2 linked regions of the Collimonas fungivorans genome follow. The main gene of each other region encodes a partner of the protein of the gene in region 2 in a complex. Links are inferred from orthologs where the notes say so. Each region holds a gene or a part of one and is shown on either strand. Other genes may lie near its edges. The genes, in order: CFter6_RS19750 and smc.

Region 1 (6,893 bases), 2.8 Mb from region 2 along the record:
GCGCCTGCTGGGCCGAACGGGTCGCGGCCAGTTCCAGCGGCCACCGCGAAAGTACCGAACGAGTGCTGCACGACCTGCAGCTCGGCGGCGGCTTTGTCCTGCAACTGGATGAAAAACCGGTCGGATCGGCACGCTGGCTGCCCACCGATACCGAAACCGATGTCTGGGAAATCCTGCGCATGGGCGTGCTGCACACCTATCGCGGCCTGGGTTTATCGCAGCACCTGATGGAAGCACTGATCCACCGCGCCCGCGGCGCCGACATCAACGAACTGCGGCTGGCGGTGCGTTCCGACCAGACCCGGGTCGTCGACCTGTATGCAGTATTCGAATTCGAACTGGCGCCGGAACTCGAATACACCCGCGCCAATCCGCTGGAAGAGCCGCCTATCGTGATGCGGCGCTGGCTGAAGCGCTAGCTCTCCGTATCAGTGTCCGTAGACCTGCGACACTGAAGTGCCGGTCACCAGCCCGCTGGTGATATCCATGTGGACGTTGAAGAAAGCCTGGCTGGCGTCGGCCTGGGTGTAACGCCAGTCCCACACTTCCTCGTTCTTTCGTGTAAATTGCACCACGGTGCGCGGCCGGCCCAGCATCCGGCGCACTTCTTCCTTGTTCATGCCGACCTTGATCCTGGCGAAGTTCTCTTCGGTCAGGACTTGCTTGTAATCGCTCAGCTTGCCATCCTTGCCGATATAGAAAATCCAGGTGCGCGCGCCGGACGGTCCTTTCGGATATTCCAGCGAACGTTCACCGCTTTCGGCCTCCCAGACGGTATCCGGCTGGCCCATGGCATTGCGCACGTCGGCTTCGGTGGATACTCCGCGGCTCAGTTTTTCCAATCCGGCCTCCTGTATGAAATTGCCATTCTGATCACAAGCCGCGATCATGAACGGCAGAATGACTGCCAAAACGCTGCGTACCCATAGTTTCATGCTGACTCCTTCATTCGTTACCGCTCAAGTATATCGCTCATCAATTGCCACATGGATATTACTGCCGACGACAAACCGCTGCGGCGGCCGGGAAATAGCATAAAATAGCGGCTACTCCCACCGAATTATCAAAGCAACCATGACATTCTCCAAACAGATTAACGGTTACCAGTCCGACATCACCAAGTTCGTCGAAGAACTCAAGCAAAAGAACCCCAAGCTGGAAGAACAGCAGCTGGCTGGCCGCGCCCTGCTGTGGGACAAAACTCCGATCGACCTGGACAGCCAGTTGCGCTCCAAGGAATCGCGCGTCGATCAACAACCCTACGTGTATCAGAACAATCACTAAGCAACCACTAAATTCCTCCCGGATCAGGTAAAGACCAGATGAGCCAGAATTTGTCGGATGCCGCTGAACTGACGCTGGAGGGCCAACCCGATTCGACACCGAACGTGATCGACGGCGTGGCTTTTGCGCGCCTCTACGGCGAGCCGCTGTTCCGCATGCCGACCGATCTCTACATTCCGCCGGATGCGCTGGAAGTCTTCCTGGAAGCATTCGAAGGTCCGCTCGACCTGCTGCTGTACCTGATCCGCAAACAGAATTTCAACATCCTCGACATCCCGATGGCGCAAGTCACCTTGCAATATCTGGAGTACGTCGACCAGATCCGCATCACCAACCTCGAACTGGCGGCCGAGTACCTGCTGATGGCGGCCATGCTGATCGAGATCAAATCGCGCATGCTGCTGCCGGTGCGCAAGACCGACAACGAAGAAGCCGAAGATCCTCGCGCCGAGCTGGTGCGGCGCCTGCTGGAATACGAGCAGATGAAGCTGGCCGCGCGCGAGATCGACGCCCTGCCGCAGCTCGGGCGCGACTATGTCCGCACCCAGATCTATATCGAGCAAAATACCGTCACGCGCTGGCCGGACGTCAACCTGGACGACCTGCAGGCCGCCTGGGCCGACGTCATCAAGCGCGCCAAGCTGACCGCCCACCACACCATCAGCCGCGAAGAACTGTCGGTGCGCGAGCACATGACCGGGATCCTGCGGCGGCTGCAATCGGCGCGTTTTGTCGAGTTCGCCGAACTGTTCGATCCGTCGCGCGGGGTGCCGGTGCTGGTGGTGAATTTCATCGCCATGCTGGAACTGGCCAAGGAAACCCTGATTGAAATCACCCAGGCGGAACCGTTCGCGCCTATTTACGTACGGCTGGCCTATTCGCCGACTTATGCGCCGGCTTGATTTTGTAGGGTGGGCACCTGTGCCCACGCGTAACTCGGACCTACCAGTGTTGCTTATCTCAGCGCAACGCGTGGGCAGAAAAACCTGCCCACCCTACGATTGAAAACCAAACAATTTTCCACGCTGCGGCGGCTCTTAAATTCTATTCCGCAAATATAATATTTTATGAAAATCATTTCCTCGATTGAAGAGCTACGCGACCAACTGCGCGGCCAACTGCGCACCGCCTTCGTGCCGACCATGGGCAACCTGCATGAAGGCCACCTGTCGCTGATGCGGCTGGCGAAAAAACACGGCGATCCTATCGTCGCCTCGATCTTCGTCAACCGCCTGCAGTTCGGCCCCAACGAGGATTTCGACAAATATCCGCGCACCTTCGCGGCCGACGTCGAGAAACTGGAAAAAGAAGGCGTCTACGTGCTGTTCGCGCCGACCGAGAAGGATTTGTATCCGGAGCCGCAGGAATTCCGCGTGCGGCCGCCTGACGACCTGGGCAATACGCTGGAAGGCGAATTCCGTCCCGGCTTCTTTACCGGCGTCACGACAGTCGTGCTGAAACTGTTTTCCTGCGTCCAGCCGCGCGTTGCGGTATTCGGCAAGAAGGATTACCAGCAGCTGATGATAGTGCGCAACATGGCCAAGCAATTCGCCTTGCCGACTGAAATCATCGCCGCCGAAACCTGGCGCGCAGACGACGGCCTGGCGCTATCGTCGCGCAATATGTACCTGTCCACGGATGAACGGGCAGAAGCGCCGGTGCTGTTCAAGACCCTCAACCAGGTCGCCGACGAAGTACGCGCCGGCCACCTCGACATCTTCGAACTGGAACGGCAGGCGATGGCGCAGCTGCGCGGCCGCGGCTGGCTGCCGGACTACATTTCGATCCGCAAGCGCTGCGACCTGCAGGCGCCGGCCGCCGGCGACCTGGCGCAAGGCGAAAAACTGGTGGTGCTGGCCGCCGCCAAGCTGGGCGGCACGCGCCTGATCGACAATCTCGAAATCTGAGTCTGGACCTGAGCGTGCAGCGGCCCGACCGCAACAATCCACTGCGCGACTGGCCTGCGGTAATGATGGCAGCGGCGGCAATCGCGCTGTCGCCAGCCTCGGCAGCGTCGGCCCAGGCCGTCACCGTGCACGACGATACGCAACATGCAGTCGTGCTGCGGCACCCTGCGCATCGCATCGTCAGCCTGGCCCCGCATGCCACCGAACTGCTGTTTGCAGCCGGCGCCGGCGCTTATGTGGTCGGCGTCAGCGACTATAGCGACTATCCTCCTGCAGCCAGGCAGATAGCCTCGATGGGCAGCAGCAGCGCGCTCGATATCGAACGGATCGTCGCCCTCAAGCCGGACCTGGTGGTGGCCTGGAGCAGCGGCAATTCCGCCAGCCAGATCGCCAGGCTGCGCGCCATCGGCATTCCTGTATTCGAAAGCGAACCACGCCAGCTGGAAGCCATTGCTTCGTCGCTGCTGAGGCTGTCGCAACTGGCCGGCACCGAAGACAGCGGCGCTGCGGCGGCTGCCGCCTTCAAGGCGCGCCTGGCGCAGCTCGACGCGACTTACCGCCAGCGGCCGCCGGTGCGAGTGTTTTACCAGATCTGGAAAAAACCATTGATGACGCTCAACGATAGCCACATGGTGTCGAGCGTGATCGCCTTGTGCGGCGGTGAAAACGTGTTCGGCAAACTGCCGCAGCTGGCGCCTACCGTCAGCACCGAAGCCGTGCTGCAAGCCGATCCGGAAGTGATCTTCGCCGCCGACGGTGGCAGTTCGCCCAGCGCAAGCTGGCGGCGCTTCCCCAAACTGACGGCAGTCGCCGCCAATAACCTGTTTACCCTGACGCCGAACTGGATGAGCCGCCCCGGGCCGCGCATACTGGATGGCGCCGCCGAACTGTGCCAGAAGCTGGACCTGGCGCGCAGCCGGCGCCGCTGACTTATTTTAAGTTACGCTGGCGACCGGCATGAACAAGCGCCGCGAACCGTTTTCCACCACTTCGAACGAACAGCCGAATGCCGCCTGCAGGATTTCCGGCTGCAGCACGCTGCCGGCAGTGCCCTGCCACACCTGGCCGTCGCCCAGCAGCAGCACATGGCTGGCGTAGCGCGCCACCAGGTTGATGTCGTGACAGGCTGCGATCACCGCTTTTTGCGGCGGCAGCGCATTTGCTATCTCATTTGCTACCTTGTGCAGCAGCGCCATCACCACGATCTGCGCGGCGGCGTCCTGGTGTGCGGTCGGCTCGTCCAGCATGAACAATAGCGGGTCTTGCGCCAGCAAGGTCGCCAGCCCTACCCGCTGCCGCTCGCCGCCTGACAGTCGCATCACATCGTGTGTGCTGAAAGCCGCCATCCTGACCTGTTCCAGCACTTGCATCGCCAGCGCGCGGTCGTCCTCGATGTCCCAGCCGAAACCGAACTGGTAGGGATGGCGCCCGGCCACAACCGCCGCCAGCACGCTGCTGGAAAACGCATCGGCCTGCTGCTGCGCCAGCAAGCCGCGCAGGCGTGCCAGTTGCTGCGCTGAAATAGTTTGTATGTCGCGGCCTTCGATCAGTATCCGGCCGGCGGCCGGCCGCCGCAAGCCGGCCAAGGTATGCAATAAAGTGGTCTTACCGATGCCGTTGCGGCCCAGCACGCACCAGAACTGGCCCGGCGCGACTTGCCAGTCCAATCCGCTGCACAAGGTTTTATGACCGACGCTTACACTTAGCTGTTCGGCGCTCAGCAATGGGGCCGCGTTCATGAACGGCTCCTGGCCAGCAGCCACAGGAACACCGGCACTCCGACCAGCGCCGTGATTACTCCCACCGGCAACTGGGTAGGCGCCACCGCGGTACGCGCCACCAGGTCGGCCAGCGCCAGCGCCGCGCCGCCCGTCAGCACGCTGGCAGGCAGCAATATGCGCTGGTCGTTGCCGACCAGCAGCCGTATCGCATGCGGCACCACCAGGCCGATAAAACCGATCGTGCCAGCCACGGTGACTGCAGCCGCGGTCGCCAGCGAAGCCGCGCACAAGGTCAGCAAGCGCAGGCGCAATACCGGTACTCCGAGCAACTGCGCAAAACCTTCGCCGCGTGCCAACAGGTTTAGCTGGCGCGCGTTAAAAATACTCCAGATCAGAATCGACAACAGCAGCACTGCCGCCGGCAGCAACAGGCGGCCATCTTCCAGGTCGCCCATCAGCCAGAACAGCATGCCGCGCAGCTCGCCGTCAGGCGCCAGCGTCAGCACCAGCGTCACGATGGCACCGAAGCCGGCGGCGATCATCACTCCGGTCAGTATCAAGCGGTGGCCGCTGTGCTGGCCGACATCGGGCAGACGACGCAAGGCCTGGCGCGCCAGGCCGAACAATAAAAGTACCGCCAGCCCGGCCCCGACCGCTGCGCCTAATGCAGCGGCAGCATCGCCCATGAACCCTAAATGGCTGGCCACCAGCAAGGCCGACAAGGCGCCGGCCGCCGAGCCGCCGGACAAACCCAGTACATAGGGATCGGCCAGAGGATTTCGCAACAACACCTGCATCAACGCCCCGGCCAGGGCCAGCAAACCACCCACCACAAACGCAGTCAGCGCACGCGGCAGGCGCAGGGACAAGTAAACTTGGTCACCCGCCAGCCCGCAGCCACTGCTGCCGCAAGAAACCGCGAGCGCCAGCGCCAATGCTGCGAAGAATGCCAGGCAGCAGAGGATGGCGAGGGCGCGGCGTAAGGTGGTAATGCTGGTCAATGGCGTGAACGATTCGCTGGTTGGTCGGCCGGTTATTTGCTTACTGCTGCCAATTTACACCAACAAACAGTCCACGTGAGGGCTGGTTATAGCCATAAGCGGTCTGGTAGTCGCGGTTGAACAGGTTGTCGATACGGCCGAACAGGGATACCTGCTTGTTCAGCTGGTAGCGCGCATTGGCGTTGCTCAGCCAATATGTTCCCAGCCGCGGATTGCCGGGAATATCGGTGCGGCTGTCGGTGTATTGCACGTCGGCGCCGAGACGCCAGGCGCCGAAGCTCTTCGCCGCGCCCAGGGAACCGAGGGTCTTGGCGCGGCGCGCCAGGATCTGGTTGCTGCTCTCGTCCTTAGGATTCTGCAAGGTCAGGCTGGCGCGCCAGTCGATTGCAGCCAGCACGGTGCTGGCGCTCAGTTCCAGCCCCTGGTTCTTGGCGCGGGCGATATTGATCGTTTGCGACGTCAGCGGATCGTAGCCGAACTGGTCGCGGGTGCGGGTATCGAACAGCGTCGCCCGCAGCAAGGTGTCGCCGGCGGCGTATTGCACGCCCAGTTCATACGACTTCGAACGTTCGGCCTTGAGGTCGGGGTTGCCGTAAATCGGCTGGTACAGCTGCACCGGGGTCGGCGCATTGAATGCAGTCGATGCATTGGCGATCAGCTTGATGCTGTCGGTCAGGGCGAAACCGTAACCCAGGTAGCCGGTGTTGTCGGAACCGGAACCGCCGACATCGTCATGGCGCAGGTTCAGCTGCAACTGGTGCGGGCCGATCTTGCCGAGCACGCCGGCATATACGCTGGAGGTCGAGCGCGAAAAACTGTTGCTGGAATTGCCGTAGCTGCTGTTCGAGCTGACGTCGGCCTTTTCGCGGCCGGCGTCGACGCCGGCAGTGGCGGTCCACAGCGGCGACAAGCGCAGTTCGTTGGCCCATTGCAGCAGGTTCTGGGTGCTCTTGTAGGCGTTGCTGCTGTCGCCGAATGCG
Region 2 (7,940 bases):
ATAAATGCTTGCAAGGATTGAGTCATGATTATTCGTTGATATGAAAGTTTAAAAACATGGATTTGACCATGAAGACGCTTGGTAGCACATCGTCATGGTGCAATACGTAGGATCAGGCTGCTGCCGCTCAAAGTCGCAGGCTAGAGGCCACGGCAAAACGCTGTAATGCGTTGCGCCGCTTCCAGGCATTCCTCGACTTCGGCTACCAGCGCCATGCGGATGCGTTGCCGGCCCGGATTGCTGCCATGGGCGTCGCGCGCCAGATAGCTGCCGGGCAATACCGTTACATTATATTCGGCATACAGCCGCTTGGCGAAGTCGGTATCGGAGATTGCTGCCAGCTTGTCCACTTTGGCCCACAGGTAAAAGCCGGCGTCGGGCAGCGCCACATCCAGCACGGTTTGCAGCACCGGGGTGACTTGTTGAAATTTAGCCATGTATTTGGCGCGGTTTTCGACGACGTGGGTTTCGTCGTTCCAGGCGGCGACCGAAGCCGCTTGCACCGGCGGGCTCATGGCGCCGCCGTGATAAGTACGATACAGCAGGAATTTCTTCAGTATGGCGGCGTCGCCGGCGACGAAGCCGGAGCGCATGCCCGGCACGTTGGAACGTTTCGACAGGCTGGAAAAGGCGATCAGGCGCGGATAACCCTCACGGCCCAGCATGTGGGCCGCCTGCAGCCCGCCCAGCGGCGCTTCCGGCTTGAAGTAGATCTCGGAATAGCACTCGTCGGCGGCGATCACGAAACCGTGGCGGTCCGACAACGCAAACAGTTCTTTCCAGTCCTCCAGCGACAGCACGGCGCCGGTCGGATTGCCGGGCGAGCACAGGTACAGCAGCTTGACGCGCGGCCAGACATCGTCCGGCACGCTGCGGTAATCCGGAGCGAAGTTGCGGCTCGGGTCGGAATTGACGAAATACGGCTCGGCGCCGGCCAGATAGGCCGCACCCTCATAAATTTGGTAAAACGGATTGGGGCACATCACCAACGCATCTTGCTGGGCCGGATCGACCACCGTCTGCGCCAGCGCAAACAGCGCCTCGCGCGAGCCATTGACGGGCAGGATCTGGGTTGCAGGATCCAGCGGCGGCAGCCCGTAGCGGCGCTCCAGCCAGCCGGCAATCGCTGCCCGCAAGGGTTCCGCGCCTATGGTGCTGGGATAGCTCGCGAGGCCGTTCAGGTTGTCGGCCAGGGCTTGCTGGATGAATTTCGGAGTCGGGTGCTTGGGTTCGCCTATTCCCAGGCTGATTGGCTTGTACGCAGGATTGGGCGTGACGTCGGCGAACAAGGCGCGCAGTTTTTCAAACGGATACGGCTGCAGCCGGTCTAGTAATGGATTCACGTGTTTAGTAACGGATGGATAACAAAGGTGAAATGGGGGAATCGCAATGATTACGCTGTTTGCATTATATACAGAACTCTGGCTCCGATCGTCAGAAATGGCTGACTTCTCCTCGGGCGGAGGCAAATTTAGCCTGGTCATCACTGACAACTTGAAATATAAGCACTGGTCTTATTTTTCTGCGTTGTTTCCCATGCAATAAATAAAATTCGATAGACTGGGTTTTCGCCGCTTTGCCATGCTTTTGCCAGCACCCCGCGCTTGTCCGACAGCCGAAGTCTGCCGGAAGCCAGGTGCGTCACCTATCAGCCAGACTTGCCATGATTTCCCCTGCACTTAGCGATGCCGCACTGATTGCCGATATCCGGCAGCTGATTGACGCCGCCCGCCGGCGCGCGGTGCAGACCATCAACGCTGAACTGAGCTCGTTGTATTGGCAGGTAGGGCGGCGTATCCATGCTGAAGTGCTGGGCGGGAAACGGGCTGCATATGGTCACCAGATTCTGCGGAACCTGGCTGCTCAATTGACCGCTTCCTACGGTCGCGGCTGGAGCGAAAAGCAGCTGCGCCATTGTCTCCGCTTCGCAGAGACAATGCCCGACGAAGACATTGTCACCGCACTGCGGAGAGATTTGAGCTGGACCCATATCAAGACACTGATCTATATCGATGACGAGCTGAAGCGCAGTTTTTACATCGAACTGTGCCGGCTCGAACATTGGTCCTCGCGGCAGTTGCAGGAGCGCATGAATGCCATGCTGTTTGAACGCAGCACGCTGTCGAAACAGCCTAACAAAATCATTGCGCATGAAGTGGCCCAACTACGGCAGACAGGGCAGGTATTGCCGGCCTTTTTACTGAAAGACCCTTACTTGCTGGATTTTCTCGGGCTGCAGGATCGTTATCTGGAAAAAGACCTGGAAGACGCCATCTTGCGCGAGATGGAGCAGTTCCTGCTGGAGCTGGGAGCGGGATTTACATTTGTGGAAAGGCAGAAACGCCTGCAGATAGATCAGGATGATTTTTACATCGATTTGCTGTTCTACAACCGCAAGCTCAAGCGCTTGATTGCCGTCGAACTGAAGTTGGGCGATTTCAAGGCCGAGTATAAAGGGCAAATGGAGCTCTATTTGCGCTACCTGTCGAAATTCGAACAGGAACCGGACGAAAATCCGCCGCTGGGCATCATCCTGTGCACCGGCAAGAAGCAAGAGCAGATCGAATTGCTGGAGTTGAACAAGAGCGAAATCCATGTGGCCGAATATGTGACCGTGTTGCCCCCGCGCGAAGTTCTGCAGGCACGCCTTAACCTTTCGGTAGAACAGGCGCGTCAACGGCTGGAGAGCCTGGAGAAGCATACCTGACCGGCGTCAGTCGTGAAAACGCCGTCCATGCCGGCAACGGCGAACCGGCGCAATTCGTTTCCCTATCAGGAAATGGCCTTCCTCCTACGTGATTAACAGTAAGGTAACAATCACATTTCACGCTTGTCATCGCCATCCATATCGCATATATGGCAGGGCAGAATGTTATGATGTCGACCTCCTGCGAGGTTTTTCCTCGTTTTTATAGTGTGAAGTATGGCGGCTGCTTTTTCGCCGACTTTGATAAGAACAGTCGATAACGTGCGTCTAACCTCCATTAAATTATCAGGATTCAAGTCTTTCGTCGATCCCACCAATTTTCAGGTCCCGGGCCAGCTGGTCGGCGTGGTCGGACCTAACGGCTGCGGCAAGTCGAATATCATCGATGCGGTGCGCTGGGTCTTGGGCGAATCCAAGGCTTCCGAGCTGCGCGGCGAATCGATGCAGGACGTCATTTTCAACGGTTCCTCGCACCGCAAGCCGGCTGGCCGCTCATCGGTCGAACTGGTGTTCGACAACGGTCTCGGCAAAGCCGCCGGGCAGTGGAGCCAGTATGCCGAGATCGCCGTCAAGCGCACCTTGACGCGCGACGGCACCTCCACTTATTACATCAACAATCAGGCGGTGCGCCGGCGCGATATCCAGGACATTTTCCTGGGCACCGGCCTCGGCCCACGCGCTTACGCCATCATCGGCCAGGGCATGATCTCGCGCATCATCGAAGCGCGCCCGGAAGAATTGCGGATTTTCCTGGAAGAGGCCGCCGGCGTTTCCAAGTACAAGGAACGCCGCCGCGAAACCGAGAACCGCCTGAACGACACCCGTGAAAACCTGGTGCGGGTCGAAGACATCCTGCGCGAGCTCAACGCCAACCTGGAAAAGCTGCAGTCGCAGGCCGCGGTCGCCCAGAAATTCCATGAACTGCAAGGCGACCAGGAAGAAAAGCAGAAACTGCTGTGGCTGCTGCGCAAGAACGAAGCCAAGACCGAGCAGGAAAAGCATTTCCGCGATATTGAAAAAGCGCAGCTCGAACTGGAAGAACAGACCGCCAAGCTGCGCCATGTGGAAACCGAGCTGGAGCACATGCGCCAGGCGCATTACGCAGCCGGCGACCGCATGCACCAGGCACAAGGCCACCTATACCAGACCAATTCGGAAATCGGCAGCCTGGAAGCGCAGATCAAGTTTGTTATCGAGTCGCGCAATCGCCTGCAATCGCAGCTCAATTCGCTGACCGCGCAGCGCGACCAGTGGCAACGCCAGGGCAGCCAGTTCCAGGACGACCTGGTCGAGGCCGAGATGCACCTGGAAGAACTGGCGGCGCGGGTCGAGCAATCGCAGGTGGTCTCGCAGCAGCACAACGACCAGTTGCCGGCGCTGGAGCAGAGCTGGCGCGAGGCGCAGCTGAAGAGTACCGAGTCGCGCGGCAAGATCATGCAGATCCAGCAGCAGATCGAACTCGAATCCACCCATCAGCGCAACGCCTCGAATATCTTGAACGGCCTTGCCAGCCGGCGCGAACGCCTGGCGCAGGAAAAGAACGGCTTGAACCTGCCGGACAACGCCCACCTGACCAACCTGCGCATGCAGCTGGAAGAGAAGCAGGCCGGGCTGGAAGAAGTCGGCATGCAGCTGGAAGAAGTACAGGAACAGCAGCCGCGCCTGGAAGAAGAACGGCGCAATGCGCAACAGCAGGTCAATACTGAAAGCGCCAACAACGCGCAGCTGGAAGCGCGCCTGACGGCGCTCAAGCAATTGCAGGAAAGCGTACAGACCGAAGGCAAGGTGCAACCCTGGCTGCAAAAGCACGAGCTGGCTGGGCTGCCGCGCCTGTGGCAAAAACTGCATATCGACGGCGGCTGGGAAACCGCGCTGGAGTCGGTGCTGCGCGAGCGTACTTCGGCATTGGAAATGTCAAACCTGGACTGGGCCAAGGCCTTCTTCAACGATGCGCCGCCGGCCAAGCTGGCCCTGTTCTCGCCGAACGGCGTGGCGCCGGCCGACAATATTGAAACACCTGCCGGCCTCAAGCCTTTCCTCAGCCTGTTGCAGCTGAACGATCCGGGGCTGCGGGTCTTGATGCAAGACTGGCTGCACAATTTCTACGTCGCCGACGATACCGTGACAGCTTTTGCCGAGCGCAACAAACTGCCGCTGGGCGCCAGTTTCGTCACCCGCCAGGGCCACGTGATCAGCAGGACCGGCGTACGTTTTTATGCTTCCGATTCGGAGCAGGACGGCATGCTGGCGCGCCAGCAGGAAATCGAAAACATCACCAAGCAGTTGCGCGCGCAGCAGATGCTGGCCGACGAAGCACGGTCGCGTTCGGTGCGCGCCGAAGCAGCGCTGTCGCAAGCGACCCAGCGCCTGCAGGAAATGCGCCTGCGCCATACCGGCCTGACCCAGGCGGTGCATGGCTTGCAGATCGATGTCATGAAATTGTCCGAGTTGCAGGAGCGCTTCAACCAGCGCAGCTCGCAGATTGCTGCCGACCTGGCCGAAATCGCCGCGCAGGAAAGCGAGCAGCAGCAGGTCAAGATGGAATCGGAAGCCAAGTTCGAACAGCTCGACATGGAACTGGCTGAGCTGCAGGAAAAGCACGAAGACGGACAAACCGATTTCCTGGGCAAGGAACAGCAGCTCAACGATGCGCGCCAGCGTTTGCGCGAAATGGAACGCGCTGCGCAAGAAGCGGAATTTGCCGAAAAATCCCATCGCAACAAGATCGAAGAACTCAAGCGCAGCATCGCGACCGCGCTGGAGCAGGCGGCACAGCTGTTCGCCAACATGCAGCAGGGCCATCTGGAGCTGGAAAGCCTGGACGACCAGGCGGCGCAAGCCGGCCTGCAAGACTTGCTGGACAAGCGCAGCGAACAAGAGCGTGCGCTGGCCGATACCCGCCACGAGCTGGACCAGGTATCGCAGAACTTGCGCCAGCATGAAGAAACACGCTTGCAAGCCGAGCGCAGCCTGCAGCCGCAGCGTGACCGCATCATGGAATTGCAGCTGAAAGAGCAGGCCGCGCGCCTCAACCAGGAACAATACGTGCAGCAGCTGCTCGAAGCGCAGGCTGACGAAGCCGCCCTGAGCGAGAAGCTGACAACGGAAATGCGGCCATCGTACCTGCAGGGTGAAGTTACGCGCCTGACCAATGCCATCGCCGGCCTGGGCGCGGTCAACCTGGCGGCGCTGGATGAGCTGGCGCAGGCGTCCGAGCGCAAGAATTTCCTGGATGCGCAAAATGCTGACCTGACCGAAGCGATCAATACGCTGCAAGATGCAATCCACAAGATCGACAAGGAAACCCGCGACCTGCTGCAAGATACCTTCGACAAGGTCAACCACCACTTTGCCGAGCTGTTCCCGATCCTGTTCGGCGGCGGCCAGGCCAAGCTGATCATGACCGGCGACGAAATCCTCGATTCCGGCGTGCAAGTCATGGCGCAGCCGCCGGGCAAGAAGAATGCAACGATCCACTTGCTGTCAGGCGGTGAAAAGGCGCTCACGGCGACCGCCCTGGTATTTTCGATGTTCCAGCTGAATCCGGCGCCGTTCTGCCTGCTGGACGAAGTGGATGCGCCGCTGGACGACGCCAATACCGAGCGTTTCTGCAATATGGTGAAGCGGATGTCGGCCAATACCCAGTTCCTGTTCATTTCGCATAACAAGATTGCGATGGAAATGGCGCAGCAGCTGATCGGGGTGACGATGCAGGAGCAGGGGGTGTCGCGGATCGTGGCGGTCGATATGGAAGCGGCACGCAGTTTCGCCAGCGACGCCGTCGCTGCTTAAGGGTAAAACAGGCAGCCCTGGCTGGCCCGGATGCCATGCTTGGCCAGCTTGACAACTTTTTTAGACCCCACTAAGCTGATTTTCTGGTCGTAATGCAATATATTGTAAGAAATTGTCTCAATATTTTTACGTTGGCGACATATACAGTAATACTTGTATTGTTTTTATAAAAAGAAATGGCTTTGCTTGGGGAGTGCTTTGGGTTTTAAATAAGAAATAAACATATACGCGGTCACTGACAACTATTTTAGAAGTGTTTTTTCCTCGGATTCAATCAATGACCAGTCCACGATTTCAATCGCGAATTCACAGCCCGTTGACCGTTTGCACGGCAGCGCCGGCTATTAAGGCATCAACAGAATGACAGATCTACAAGCAAGCCTGTTTATCATCGGAGGCGCGTTTCTTGTCGGCGTCATTTCCTATAACAAATGGCAGGAATACAAAGCCAAGAAGAGTGTCGAGCGGGCGTTTTCCGGATCGCACGACGATGTCCTGATGACTCCCGGCAAAGCTCCGGGCAAAGACAGCGGCGAAGCGCCGCCCCGTCACGAACCTAAGCTGTTCGAAAGCGAGCTGGATGCCGATGCGCTGCCGCGTGACGATCTGGAGCAGAGCGCCGAGCAGCAGGCAATAGAGCCGCAGCTCGGCAATCCTGCGCCGGCGCAGGCGGTGCGCAAGGATCTGCCGGTGGACGAACTGATCGATTGCGCCATTCCGCTGGTGCTGGAAGCCCCGGTGCGCGGCGACAAGGCGTTGCCGGCGCTGCAAAGCTTGCGCCACGTCGGCAACAAGCCTATCCATTTCATCGGCGAAGACGCCAACGGCGAATGGGAGCCGGTGGCGCACGGCGGCATTTACAGCACCCTGCTGGCCGGAGTGCAGCTCGCCAACCGCACCAATCCGCTCAACGAAATCGAGTATTCGGAACTGGTCAGCCGCTTGCGCCAGATCGCCGACGACCTGGGCGCCGAACCGGATCTGCCGGACATGTCGGAAGTGATGCATACCGCGCGCTCCTTGCATCAGTTCGTGATCGAACACGATGCCCAGCTGGGCGTGAATATCCAGTCCAATGGCGCGCCATGGGCCATCAGCACCTTGCTGGCGGCGCTGACCCGCCAGGGTTTCGATGTGCGGCCGGAAGGCCGCATGGTGATGTCGGACGGCGAGGGCGGCCTGCTGTTCTCTTTGTCCACCAATGCCAGTGCGGTCGCCGAAACCACCAGCCGCCTGACCTTGCTGCTCGACGTGCCGCGGGTGGCGCCTGACCGTGACGGTTACGGCGCGATGGTGGCTTGCGCACGTTCATTGGCGGCACGCCTCGGCGGTGTGCTGGTCGACGACAGCAACCAGCCCCTGGCTGATGTACAGCTGGCCGAGATCGCTGGCCAGGTCGATGCCTTTTACCGTGAAATGGATGCCGCTGAAATTCCAGCCG

Evidence for each region.
Region 1: the proteins of smc (region 2) and CFter6_RS19750 are in contact, whole or in part, in a crystal structure (PDB 3ZGX), measured with the Bacillus subtilis proteins. The link is inferred for Collimonas fungivorans from one-to-one orthologs.

The regions. Positions count from the first base shown.
Region 1 is NZ_CP013232.1:4,506,060-4,512,952, forward strand. What follows is about bases 266-3,254. They hold CFter6_RS19750 (segregation and condensation protein A), read left to right. Parts: upstream 266-1,322; coding sequence 1,323-2,186; downstream 2,187-3,254. Other genes in these bases: CFter6_RS19735 (GNAT family N-acetyltransferase), read left to right, coding at 266-419; bamE (outer membrane protein assembly factor BamE domain-containing protein), read right to left, coding at 429-935; CFter6_RS19745 (DUF3460 family protein), read left to right, coding at 1,075-1,284; panC (pantoate--beta-alanine ligase), read left to right, coding at 2,352-3,191; CFter6_RS19760 (cobalamin-binding protein), read left to right, coding at 3,206-3,254. Outside these bases: more of CFter6_RS19735, read left to right, coding at 1-265; more of CFter6_RS19760, read left to right, coding at 3,255-4,120; CFter6_RS19765 (ABC transporter ATP-binding protein), read right to left, coding at 4,127-4,930; CFter6_RS19770 (FecCD family ABC transporter permease), read right to left, coding at 4,927-5,913; CFter6_RS19775 (TonB-dependent receptor plug domain-containing protein), read right to left, coding at 5,954-6,893. UniProt on the Bacillus subtilis protein: Participates in chromosomal partition during cell division. May act via the formation of a condensin-like complex containing Smc and ScpB that pull DNA away from mid-cell into both cell halves.
Region 2 is NZ_CP013232.1:1,733,786-1,741,725, forward strand. What follows is about bases 2,664-6,699. They hold smc (chromosome segregation protein SMC), read left to right. Parts: upstream 2,664-2,968; coding sequence 2,969-6,499; downstream 6,500-6,699. Other genes in these bases: CFter6_RS07465 (PDDEXK nuclease domain-containing protein), read left to right, coding at 2,664-2,707. Outside these bases: dapD (2,3,4,5-tetrahydropyridine-2,6-dicarboxylate N-succinyltransferase), read right to left, coding at 1-26; dapC (succinyldiaminopimelate transaminase), read right to left, coding at 141-1,343; more of CFter6_RS07465, read left to right, coding at 1,664-2,663; CFter6_RS07475 (cell division protein ZipA C-terminal FtsZ-binding domain-containing protein), read left to right, coding at 6,860-7,940. UniProt on the Bacillus subtilis protein: Required for chromosome condensation and partitioning.